Regions from separate parts of the Xanthobacter flavus genome, predicted to be linked through region 1. Evidence: predicted binding sites of a transcription regulator. Region 1 holds the regulator's gene; the other holds the start of a gene.

Region 1 (5,895 bases):
CTTGGAGGCGGTGGGCGGGCGCACGCGCAGCGCCGAGGCGAGATCGCCCATGGTGCGGCCGTCCGCCTCGCACAGGAGCTTCAGCACGGATTCCTGACCGGGAAACAGCCCGAGGCCGGCGAGGAGGCGGGCCGACAGCGCCTTCTGCAGGCGCGCGGTGTGGGTGAGCCTGTAGCCGATGGTCTTCTGAACCGGATCCTTCATGGGTCTCCCCGCCCTTCCTGAGCGCGAGCGGGGCGGCCCGTTCGCGCGCCCCTTTATCCACATGCCGGCTTACAATTTTGCGAAGGTTGGAGCCCGACAGATGTCAAAGACGCAGGCGCTCGTGAATTTTTCGCGCGCGCCATCTTCCGAGGGCCGTCATCGCCCGCCTTGTGCGGGCGATCCACCCAACCACTCGTCCGGTTGCACGGTTTTCCCGGCACCCCTCCCGCGGCGCCGTGGATCGCCCGCACAAGGCGGGCGATGACAGCGACGGGCAAAAGGCGGTTCCCACGCCCCCTCGCCCCGCTCAGCGCCCCATGGTAGCGTCCCCGCCGTGACCGGACCCGATCGCCTTTCCCTTTCCCGACGCGCGCTCATCCTGCGCGGTGCCGCGCTGGCGGCCGCGCCGATCGCGGGCCTGAGCCTTGCCACCACCCGCGCGCTCGGCCAGCAGACCGAGGCGGACGTCATCATCATCGGCGCGGGCGCGGCCGGCATCGCCGCCGCCCGCCGTGTCGCCGAGGCCGGACGCAGCTATGTGCTGCTCGAGGCCGGCAAGCAGGTGGGCGGGCGCACGATCACGGACACCACCCAGTTCGGCGTGCCGTTCGATCTCGGGTCCGCCCGTCTCAACATGCCGGCGGCCCGCCCCATGGCCGCCTTCGGCCGGGCCGAGGGGCTCGACATCTATCGCGCGCCGGACGGCGGCCGGCTCTATGTCGGCGGGCGCGAGGCGGGCGATGCCGATTATGAGGATTTCATCGCCACGGTGCGCCGGGGCGAGCGGGCCATCGTCGCCGCCGGTGACGCCAACCGGGACATGGCTGCCGCCCGCGCGCTGCCGGACCTCGGGCCGTGGGGGGACAGCGCGCGCTTCGTGCTCGGCCCGTTCACCTGCGCCAAGGAGCTCGATCAGGTCTCCACCGTGGATGTCTCCCGCGCCGACGAACGCGAGAGCGAGGACATCTGCCGGCAGGGCGTCGGCACGCTGGTGGCGCAGCTCGCGCGGCCGCTCACGGTGCGCCTCGAAGTGGTGGCGCGGTCCATCGATCTCAGCCCCCGCCTGGTCTCGGTGCAGACCAACAAGGGCACCGTCACCGGCCGCACGGTGATCGTCGCCGTGCCGCCCAGCGTCATCGCTGCCGGCAAGCTGCGCATCGGCCCCACCTTTCCCCCGCGCTACCGCACGGCAGTGGAGAAGATCACCCTTGGGGCGTTCGACCACATCGGCTTCCGCCTGCCGCGCAATCCCGGCAACCTGGGCGCCGACGAGCTGATCTATTTCCGTGCCGACAGCCCGCGCGCCTATGCGCTGCGCGCCCGCATCGGCGGCAGCGATCTCTACAGCCTGGAGGTGGGCGGCGCCGTGGCGGCCGGCCTCGCCGATAGCCCGCCCGAGGCCGCCGCGTCCTTCGTGAAGGCGGCGCTGACCCGCGAGTTCGGCGCGGATGCCGGCGCGCGCGTCGGCAAGGTGTTCGCCACCCGCTGGAGCAAGGAGCCGTGGGCGCTGGGGGCCTTCTCCTGCGCGCTGCCAGGGTTCGGCAACATGCGCCGCGCCTTCACCGACACGGTCGGCGGACGCCTCGTCTTCGCCGGCGAGCATACCCACGAGACCCTCTGGGGCACGGTCGGCGGCGCCTGGCTCTCCGGCGAGCGCGCGGCGAAGCAGGCGCTGGGGCTGATCGGGGTGCGGACGGGGTGAGGGGGCGGGCCGTATGGCCGTCGCCGCGCGCTCTTAATCTTCCGCCCCGTCATCGCCCGCCTCGTGCGGGCGATCCACTTCTCGGCTGGAGGGGTGCCCGATTTTCGGTGCAGCCGGACGAGCGGACGCGTGGATCCCCCGGCCGAGCCGGGAGATGACGGCGCTCAATTGGAGAGGTCGGAGCCTCAAAAAGCCCGCGCGGCGCCTGAGCGAAGACAACGCCCCAAAAGCCCGCGCGGCGCCTGAGCGGAAGCAACGCTCAATGCGCGCGGGCGAACATCTCGTTGAAGGAATAGCCGGCGCCGCGCACGGTGCGGATGGGGTCGGACTGGCGGCCGCGGTTGATGGCCTTGCGCAGGCGGCCGACGTGAACGTCCACCGTGCGCTCGTCGATATAGACGTCCTGGCCCCATACGCCGTCGAGCAATTGCTCGCGGGAGAAGACGCGGCCGGGGCTCTGCATCAGGAATTCCAGCAGGCGGAACTCGGTGGGGCCGAGATGGATCTCGCGGCCGGCGCGGTGCACCCGGTGCGTCTCGCGGTCGAGTTCGATGTCGCCGGCGCGCAGGAGCGTCGCCACATGCTCGGGCTTGGCCCGGCGCAGCAGGGCGCGCACGCGGGCGAGCAGCTCGGGCACGGAGAAGGGCTTCACCACATAATCGTCGGCGCCGGTGGCGAGGCCGCGCACCCGCTCGGTCTCCTCGCCGCGGGCGGTGAGCATGATGACGGGCAGGCGCTCGGTTTCCGGCCGGGTGCGCAGCCGCCGGCACAATTCGATGCCGGAGAGGCCGGGCAGCATCCAGTCGAGGATGATGAGATCCGGCACGCTCTCCCGCAGCCGGGTCTCGGCCTCGTCGCCGCGTCCCACGCTTTCGACGCCGTAGCCCTCCGACTCCAGATTGTACCGGAGCAGGAGGGTCAACGGCTCTTCGTCCTCGACGATCAGAATACGCGCCGGCACTTTGGTCTATCCGTCACTATCGGGGCTCCGCGCCCCGTCTTCAGGTCTGTTGGATCAGCTCTGAACGGTTGTGGTGCGGCCCGGGAAGGGCAGGGTGGTGTCGCTGGAGGCGTCCGCCTTCGGGCGGGTCTCCGGCAGGTTCTGACCCGTGACCATGTAGTGGACGATCTCCGCGATATTGGTCGCGTGGTCGCCGATGCGCTCGATGTTCTTGGCGCAGAACAGCAGGTGCGTGCACACCGAGATGTTGCGCGGATCCTCCATCATGTAGGTGAGGAGCTCGCGGAACAGCGAGGTGTACATGGTGTCGATGGCGCCATCGCGGCCCCACACTTCCACCGCCTTGGCGTCGTTGCGGGCGGCGTAGGCGTCGAGCACTTCCTTCAGCTGCTCCAGCACGAGGTCGGAGATGTGCTCCACCCCGCGCACGAGCTTGGCCGGATGATACTCGCCCTCGATGGCGATGACGCGCTTGCCGACGTTCTTGGCGAGGTCGCCGATGCGCTCCAGGTCGTTGGCGATGCGGATCGCGGCGACGATCTCGCGCAGGTCGATGGCCACCGGCTGGCGCTTGGCGATGACCAGGATGGCCCGGTCCTCGATCTCGCGCTGAACCTGGTCGACGGTGGCGTCGAGCAGCACCACCTTCTGGGCGAGGGCGCTGTCGCGGCGGATGAGGGATGTGACGCTGTCGGCGACCAGGCGCTCGGCCTGTCCGCCCATCTCGACGACCTTGCGGCCGATTTCCTTCAGCTCCTGGTCGAAGGAGGCAACGATATGATCCGGCATCTCAGTGATCCTTCAATCGGTCAGCCGAAGCGGCCGGTGATGTAGTCGCGCGTCTTGATCTCCTTCGGATTGGTGAAGATCACGTCGGAGGGGGCCACCTCGATCAGCTCGCCCAGATAGAAGAAGGCGGTCATGTCGGCGCAGCGCGCGGCCTGCTGCATGTTGTGGGTGACGATGACGATGGTGAATTCCTGCTTCAGCTCGTCGATCAGATCCTCGATCTTCGAGGTGGAGATGGGGTCCAGCGCCGAGGTGGGCTCGTCGAGCAGGATCACCTCGGGCTTCACCGCGATGGTGCGGGCGATGCACAGGCGCTGCTGCTGGCCGCCGGACATGCCGAGCGCCGAGGTGTGCAGGCGGTCCTTGGTCTCGTCCCAGATGGCGGCCTTGCGCAGGCACCATTCCACGCGCTCGTCCATCTGCGACTTGGAGAGCTTCTCGTGCAGCTTCACGCCGAAGGCGATGTTGTCATAGATCGACATGGGGAAGGGCGTCGGCTTCTGGAACACCATGCCGATGCGCGTGCGCACGATGGTGGGGTCCAGCTCCTTGCCGACGATGTTCACGCCGTCGAACAGCACCGCGCCCTCGGCGCGCTGGCCGGGGTAGAGGTCGAACATGCGGTTGAACACGCGCAGCAGCGTGGACTTGCCGCAGCCCGAGGGGCCGATCATGGCGGTCACGCGCTTCTCGGGAACCTCGAAGTTGATGTTCCGGAGCGCATGATTGCTGCCGTAGTAGAACTGCAGGTTCTCCACCTTGATCTTGGCGGGGGCCGACGGCGCGTCGGGCTTGGCGCCGACGGCGGAGGCGAGATTGAAGGTGGGGTCGACGGCTGAAGTCATCTTGTCCTCGCTTGGGCTTGTGGCCGTGCTTCGGAGGAAATGGAAAGGGCGGAGAGGCGGCGGGCCTTGGCCCGCGCCTTAAAATCAGTGGCTGCGGGCCAGGAACAGGCGGGACGCCACGTTGAGCACCAGCACGCCCACGGTGATGAGCAGCGCGCCGGCCCAGGCGAGCGCCACCCAGTCGTCGAACGGGCTGCCGGCGAACTGGTAGATGGCGATGGGCAGGCTCGCCATCGGCTTCGACAGGTCCGTGGACATGGCGTTGTTGCCGAGCGAGGTGAACAGCAGCGGCGCGGTCTCGCCGGCGGCGCGGGCGATGGCCAGCAGGACGCCGGTCACGATGCCGGCGCGGGCCGCGCGCCAGGTGATCAGCATCACCACCTTCCACTGCGGCGCGCCGAGCGCGAAGGCGGCTTCACGCAGGCCCACCGGCACGAGGTTCAGCATGTCCTCGGTGGTGCGGACGACCACCGGGATCACCAGGATGGCGAGGGCGATGGCACCGGCCCAGCCGGAGAAGCCGCCCAGCGGCGAGACAAGGAACGTGTAGACGAACAGGCCGACCAGGATGGACGGCGCCGAGAGCAGGATGTCGTTCACGAAGCGAGCGACGTGGCCAACCTTCGTGGTCTTGCCGTTCTCGGCCAGGAACGTACCGGCCAGCAGGCCGATGGGGGTGCCGATCGCCATCGCGATGCCGATCTGGATCAGCGAGCCGACGATGGCGTTCAGCAGGCCGCCGTTTTGCCCCGGCGGCATGGTGATGCGGGTGAAGACGTTGGTGCCCAAGGCCGGCAGGCCCTTCTGCACCAGCGTGAACAGGATCCAGGCAAGAAGGAACAAGGCGAACACCGCGAAGCCGGTGCTGACGGCCTTGACCGTGAGATCCTTTGTGCGGCGGATGGCGAGGGAGGACATGCTGGTGCGCTCCTCAGGACTTCAGGTTGGATCGGACGAGGAAGCGCGAGAGCGCCAGCACGATGAAGGAGATGACGAACAGGATGAAGCCGAGCGCCAGGAGGGAGTCGAGCTTCAGGGAGCCCTGCGCTGCCTCGGGGAACTCATTGGCGATGGTCGAGGCGATGGTGGCGCCGGGCGCGAACAGCGAGGCCGAGAGACGCGTCGCGTTGCCGATCACGAAAGTCACGGCCATGGTCTCGCCGAGCGCGCGCCCGAGTCCGAGCATGATGGCGCCGACCATGGCCGTGCGGCCGTAGGGGATCGAGACGTTCTTGTAGACCTCGTAAGTGGTCGCGCCGATGCCGTAGGCCGATTCCTTCAGCATGGGCGGCACCGATTCCAGCGTCTCCACGAACATGGCCGTGATGAAGGGCAGGATCATCACCGCCATGATGAGGCCGGCGGTGAGCATGCCGCCACCGAGGGCGGGGCCC
Region 2 (5,895 bases), 820 kb from region 1:
CTTGACGTTTGCGTCATCCTCGCCTTCCATCGGCCTCCAACGACAGGGAGGCCGCCTTGCCCGACATCTTCTTCGAAGATTTCATCATCGGTGAGGTGAAGACGTTCGGCTCGCACAAGGTCACGGAGGAGGAAATCCTCGCCTTCGCGCGGGAGTTCGATCCCCAGCCCATGCATCTCGATGCGGCGGCGGGCAAGGCGTCCCTGCTTGGCGGGCTGGCGGCATCCGGCTGGCATTCCTGCGCCATCATGATGCGGCTCATCTGCGACGGCTTCCTGCTGCGCACCGCCGGCCAGGGCTCGCCCGGCGTCACCGAGAACAAATGGCTCGCGCCGGTCTTTCCCGGTGATGTGCTCACGCTCCGCCGCACCGTGCTGGAGAGCCGCACCTCCAGGAGCAAGCCCGACATGGGCCTCGTGACCTTCCGCTTCGAGCTTCTCAAGGCCGACAAGAGCGCCGCGGTCGATCAGACCTGCGTGTGCATGATCGGCCGTCGCAACCCGGGAGCGCGCCTCGCATGATGTATTTCGAGGAGGTCGAGGCGGGCGCCACCGCCGCGCTGGGCAACCACACCTTCACCGAGGCGGAGATGCTGGCCTTCGCCCGCCTCTACGATCCCCAGCCCTTTCATGTGGACCCCGAGGCGGCCCGGCGCAGCCCGTTCGGGGCGCTGGTGGCGTCGGGGTGGCATACTGCAGCCATGTGGATGAAGTGCTTCGTCGCCTCCAACATGGCCCTGCCCATAGAGGCGTCGAAACCCGGCGAGGAAAGCGTGCCGGGCGGCGGCTCCTTCGGACCGGCCTCGGGCTTCACCAAGCTCAGATGGCTGAAGCCGGTCTATGCGGGCGATACGATCTCGTTCGCCACCGAGGTGCGGGACAAGATCACCATCAAGTCCCGGCCCCAATGGGGCTTCCTGCGCACCTACAATTCCGGGGCGAACCAGTACGGTGATCTGGTGATCGACTTCGAGAGCACCGTGCTGATGCGGCGCCGCCCGTGAGGGCGGCCTACCCTTCCAGTTCCTCCTTGAGGATTTCGAGCCGCAGCCATTCCTCTTCCGCCGCATCCAGGGCCGCCTGAGTTTCGGCGAGGGCCGCCGAGGCCTTGTCGATGCGCGCCGGGTCGCGGGCATAGAGCGCGGGGTCGGCGATCTCGGCGGCGAGCTTCTCCAGCTTCGCGCGCAGGTCGTCCATGGTCTTCGGCAGCGTCTTGAGCGCGTGCTGCTCGTGGAAGGAAAGCCTGCGCTTGGCCGCGCCGGCGGGCGTCCTGCCGGCCTCGGGCTTGGACTCGCCGGCCTTGGCCTTCTGCGCGGGCGCGCCCTTGTCGCGCGCCTCCACGCCCCGGCCGCGCTGGGACAGCATGTCCGAATAGCCGCCGGCATATTCGCGGAACACGCCATCCCCTTCCGCCATGATGACGCTGGAGACGGTGCGGTCGAGGAAGTCACGATCGTGGCTGACGAGGATGACGGTGCCGGGATAGTCCGCCACCATCTCCTGCAGGAGATCGAGGGTTTCGAGATCGAGATCGTTGGTGGGCTCGTCCAGCACCAGCACGTTGGAGGGCAAGGCCAGCGCCCGCGCCAGCATCAGCCGGCCGCGCTCGCCGCCGGAGAGGACGGAGAGGGGTGCGTTGGCCTGCTCAGGGGTGAAGAGGAAGTCCTTCAGATAACCCATCACGTGCTTGGGCACGCCGCCCACCTGCACCTGGTCGGAGCCGCCGCCGGTGAGGGCGTCGCGCAGGGTGGTGCCGGGGTCCAGCGCCGCGCGCTTCTGGTCGAGGCTGGCGACTTCGAGATTGGTGCCGAGTCGCACCGTGCCCGAATCGGGGGCAAGCTCGCCGGTGAGCAACTTGATGAGGGTGGTCTTGCCGGCGCCATTGGGGCCGATGATGCCGATGCGGTCGCCGCGCAGGATACGGGTGGAGAAATCCTTCACCACCGCGCGGTCGCCGAACGACTTGGCGATGTGCTTCGCCTCGATGACCAGCTTGCCCGAGGCCTCGGCCTCGCTCACCGCCAGCTTGACGTTGCCGACCGCGCGACGCTCCTCGCGCCGGTCCTTGCGCATGGAATGCAGAAGGCCGAGGCGCCGCACGTTGCGCTTGCGCCGGGCGGTGACGCCGTAGCGCAGCCAGTCCAGCTCCGCGACGATCTTGCGGTCGAGCTTGTGGCGCTCGGTCTCTTCCTGCTCCAGCACGTCGTCGCGCCACGCCTCAAAGGCGCCGAACCCCTGCTCCAGCCGCCGCGTCTGCCCGCGGTCGAGCCACACGGTGGCGCGGGAGAGGGTTTCCAGGAAGCGCCGGTCATGGCTGATGAGCACCATGGCGGACTTTAAGCCCCTCAACTCGCTTTCCAGCCATTCGATGGCCGGCAGATCGAGATGGTTGGTGGGCTCGTCCAGCAGGAGCACGTCCGGCTCCGGCGCGATGACGCGCGCCAGAGCGGCCCGGCGGGCCTCGCCGCCGGACAGATGGGCCGGGTCTTCCTGTCCGGTGAGGCCCAGCTCCGTGAGGAGATATTGGGCGCGATAGGCATCGTCGCCCGGCCCGAGACCGGCTTCCACATAAGCGAGCGTCGTCGCATAGCCGGCAAAGTCCGGCTCCTGCGGCAGATAGCGCACCGTGCAGCCGGGCTGGAAGAAGCGCGTGCCGGAATCTGGCTCGATCAGCCCCGCCGCCACCTTCAGCAGCGTGGACTTGCCCGAGCCGTTGCGACCGACGAGGCACACCCGTTCGCCCGCCGACACGGAAAGCTCCGCGCCGTCGAGCAGGGGGGTGGCGCCGAAGCGCAGATGGATGTCCTGGAGGAGAACGAGCGGAGGAGCCATGGGGCCGGATTAAAGCCCAATGGCCCGGAACGCAAAGGCCGTTCGCGCGGAACGCCGCTTTGCGCCGCTCGTCTCACAGGACGCAAAGATGAGCGCGTCGCACCGTATTACACGGGCGGCGAGCACTCTCGCGAACCATCAATGTACGGTGGACGTCGGATTCAGCTTCGACATCTGGTCCTTGAGAACCAGCTTCTTGCGCTTCAGCTCTGCGACACGAAGAGGATCCGAGGCGGGGCTGTTCATTTCGCGGTTGAGCTCCTGCTCGATGGCCGCGTGACGCCGCTTCAGTTCCTGAAGGTGCGACTGGATGGACATTCTTAGCCACTCCCTGTCTGCAACACGACATCAGTCTGTCATGGAGCCAACCAAGAGTCGACCGCCTTGTCGACCGACTTCTCAAGCCGCTTTCCGCCCCTCCGGCGACCTCCCATCTTGCGGCGCGGCAAGCCCGTGCCATAGTCATTCCAAATGGGGGCGAGTGGGCGGCGGACCCGCACGCCGGTGACAGGACCGGGCATGACGAGCGACGAGGAACGGGATCTCAAGGTCCACCTGGAACGCCTGAAGCAGGAGCATCGCGATCTCGATGCAGCGATCGAGGCGCTCACCAGCGTGTCGGGATCGGACATCCTGCAGATTCAGCGGCTCAAGAAGCGCAAGCTGCAGCTGAAGGATCGCATCGGCCAGATCGAGGACGAGTTGTTCCCCGATATCATCGCCTGAGCGGAGGCGTGGGGCGGGCGCGAGGCCGGGCCTCCTGAGGAGGCGCCGGTGCGCGGACGCCGGGCGTGCCCGGCATCCGTCAGTCGCACGGAAAATCAGAGCTGGGCGAGCAGCGCGGTGGCGCCGGAGGCGTCGGCCTTGGAGGGCACGTCCTCGACATTGAGCGTCTTCACCACGCCATCCTCGACCACCATCGAATAGCGCTTGGAGCGCACGCCGAGGCCGGCGGCCGAGCCGTCGAAGGTGAGGTCGAGCGCGGTCGCGAAGGATGCGTCGGGATCGGCCAGGAACAAGATCTTGCCGTCGGAGCCGGACGCCTTCTCCCAAGCGCCCATGACGAAGGGGTCGTTCACCGAGACCACGGCAATGGCGTCCACGCCCTTGGCCTTGATGGCGTCGGCCTCGTGCACATAGCCCGGCAGGTGGTTCTTGTGGCAGGTGGGCGTGAAGGCACCCGGCACCGCGAACAGCACCACCTTCTTGCCCGTGAAGATCTCGTCGGTGGTCTTCGGCACCGGGCCGTCCTCGGTGGGAACACGGAAGGTGGCGTTGGGCAGTTTGTCGCCGACCGAAATGGGCATCGTCTTCTCCACATATTTGGGCGTTCGCGCCCGCGCCGACAATACGGCCTTTTGACCGGGAGAAAAGCGCCCGCGCAGGCTGAAGCGTCCGAACTCAGCGCGGCGGAATGGGCGGGACGGGAACGGTCGTGACGATGGCCTTCGGGCCGTCCACGAGGGTCAGGGTGAGCGGCGCGCCTGAGGGCTCGGTCCCGGCGGGAATCCCGTCGAGAGGCAGGTCGAAACGGGCGGCGCCGTCCGGCAGCATGGTCTTCTGCGGCAGCGGCAGCGCCCAGCGCGCGGGCCCCTCGGCAAAAAGGTCAGCCTTGGGGTTCTGCGCCTTCACCTCGATGACGACACGGGGCGGCGTGGCGGACGCATCGAGCGCGACCGTTTGAACGGATGTGGGCTCCGCCACGCCAAGCGGGCGCTCCACCGGGAGGGCCGCGCGGGCCGCCGCGATGCGAGTCGCCTCGGCCCCCGCATCGCCGCCGAGGGCAATGGCGAGGTCGGCGCGCGCGGGCATGCACAGCGCCTCGCACACCGCGAAATCCAGCGCGAGAGCAAGTCGGGCCGGCTTGTCCTTGTCCTTCAGTTCCACCTTGAGCGGGAACAGCACAGACCCCTTGTAGCCGATGGCAAAGCCCCCGCCCCCGTCGGCGAAGCGCTTGGGCGCCGGCCATTCCATGGTCACGCGCGCGATGTTCTCCGAGCCGCTCCAGTCCAGCGTCGGGGGCACGCCGCTGTCGCCGGGATAGCGCCAGTAGGTCTTCCAGCCGGGCGCGAGCTTCAGCTCGATGCCCGCATCCGCGTTGATGCCGGAGACGGCACCGGCCATCAGGATCACATCGGCGCCCGGAACCTTCACCGGCGGCGCGCTCGCGGCCCGAGAGGCAGGCGATAGGACAGCAAGCATCGCGCAGGCGAGGGATGCGCGGGCAAGAAGGCGGCGAGACGGGCCGCGAGACGATGATGAGAAGGCGGCCGCGCGCAAGGCGCCGGGGAAGCGCGGAGGGGTCGATGTCATGACCTTCCGGGTACCTTCTCGCGGCCCCGACGCAAAGCCCCATGCCGTCCCCATGGCGCGCACAAGCGTGTGAGCCGCCCCGGGCAGCCGCGCCGGCGGGGCGCGTCAAAGCCGCCGGCGTTGCAATCCGCATTTCCAAGACGGCCGAACGGCGGTAGCCTTTCTCCATGACTGCGAGCCAGAACCACACGATCGACGGCGGGGGGTCGGGTTTCCTCGATGGGCAGATGCTCATCGCCATGCCGACCATGCGCGACGAGCAGTTCGCCCGCACCCTCGTCTACATGTGCGCCCACTCTCCGGAAGGAGCCATGGGCATCGTGGTGAACCAGCCGGCGAGCCACATCGACTTCACCGACCTCCTCGTCCAGCTGGACGTGGTGCCCGCCTCCGAGCGCATCCTGCTGCCCAGGAGCGCAGGCACCGTCAAAGTGCTGCGCGGCGGGCCGGTGGAGACGGGACGCGGCTTCGTGCTGCACTCAGCGGATTATTTCGTCGAGAATTCCACGCTGACCATCGACGACGGCATCTGCCTCACCGCGACGCTGGACATCCTCAAGGCCATCGCCGGCGGGCACGGACCGCGCAGCGCGGTGCTGGCGCTCGGCTATGCCGGATGGGCGCCGGGCCAGCTCGAAACCGAGATCCAGGCCAACGGCTGGCTCAACTGTCCGGCCGACGCGGACCTGATCTTCGGCGCGGGTGTGGAGACGAAATACGACAGCGCGTTGCGCAAGCTCGGTATCGTGCC

The links. Region 1 encodes PhoB, which activates phosphate uptake and scavenging genes when phosphate is short. Its sites were predicted from a motif close to TGTCATNNANCTGTCAT; they were not measured.
Region 2: the regulator PhoB is predicted to act here: its motif matches at 3,175-3,191, upstream of J2126_RS14895 (YdcH family protein).

What each region holds. Positions count from the first base shown of each region.
Region 1 covers NZ_JAGGML010000001.1:2,297,802-2,303,696, reverse strand. Annotated here, with positions in the region: gene J2126_RS11130 (MarR family winged helix-turn-helix transcriptional regulator) at 1-204, opposite strand, end outside; gene J2126_RS11125 (flavin monoamine oxidase family protein) at 539-1,906, shown strand; gene phoB (phosphate regulon transcriptional regulator PhoB) at 2,166-2,867, opposite strand; gene phoU (phosphate signaling complex protein PhoU) at 2,922-3,656, opposite strand; gene pstB (phosphate ABC transporter ATP-binding protein PstB) at 3,677-4,501, opposite strand; gene pstA (phosphate ABC transporter permease PstA) at 4,586-5,419, opposite strand; gene pstC (phosphate ABC transporter permease subunit PstC) at 5,433-5,895, opposite strand, start outside.
Region 2 covers NZ_JAGGML010000001.1:3,114,139-3,120,033, reverse strand. Annotated here, with positions in the region: gene J2126_RS14910 (MaoC family dehydratase) at 57-521, shown strand; gene J2126_RS14905 (MaoC family dehydratase) at 518-1,003, shown strand; gene J2126_RS14900 (ABC-F family ATP-binding cassette domain-containing protein) at 1,011-2,831, opposite strand; gene J2126_RS14895 (YdcH family protein) at 2,970-3,149, opposite strand; gene J2126_RS14890 (YdcH family protein) at 3,351-3,557, shown strand; gene J2126_RS14885 (peroxiredoxin) at 3,653-4,138, opposite strand; gene J2126_RS14880 (protein-disulfide reductase DsbD domain-containing protein) at 4,233-4,985, opposite strand; gene J2126_RS14875 (YqgE/AlgH family protein) at 5,312-5,895, shown strand, end outside.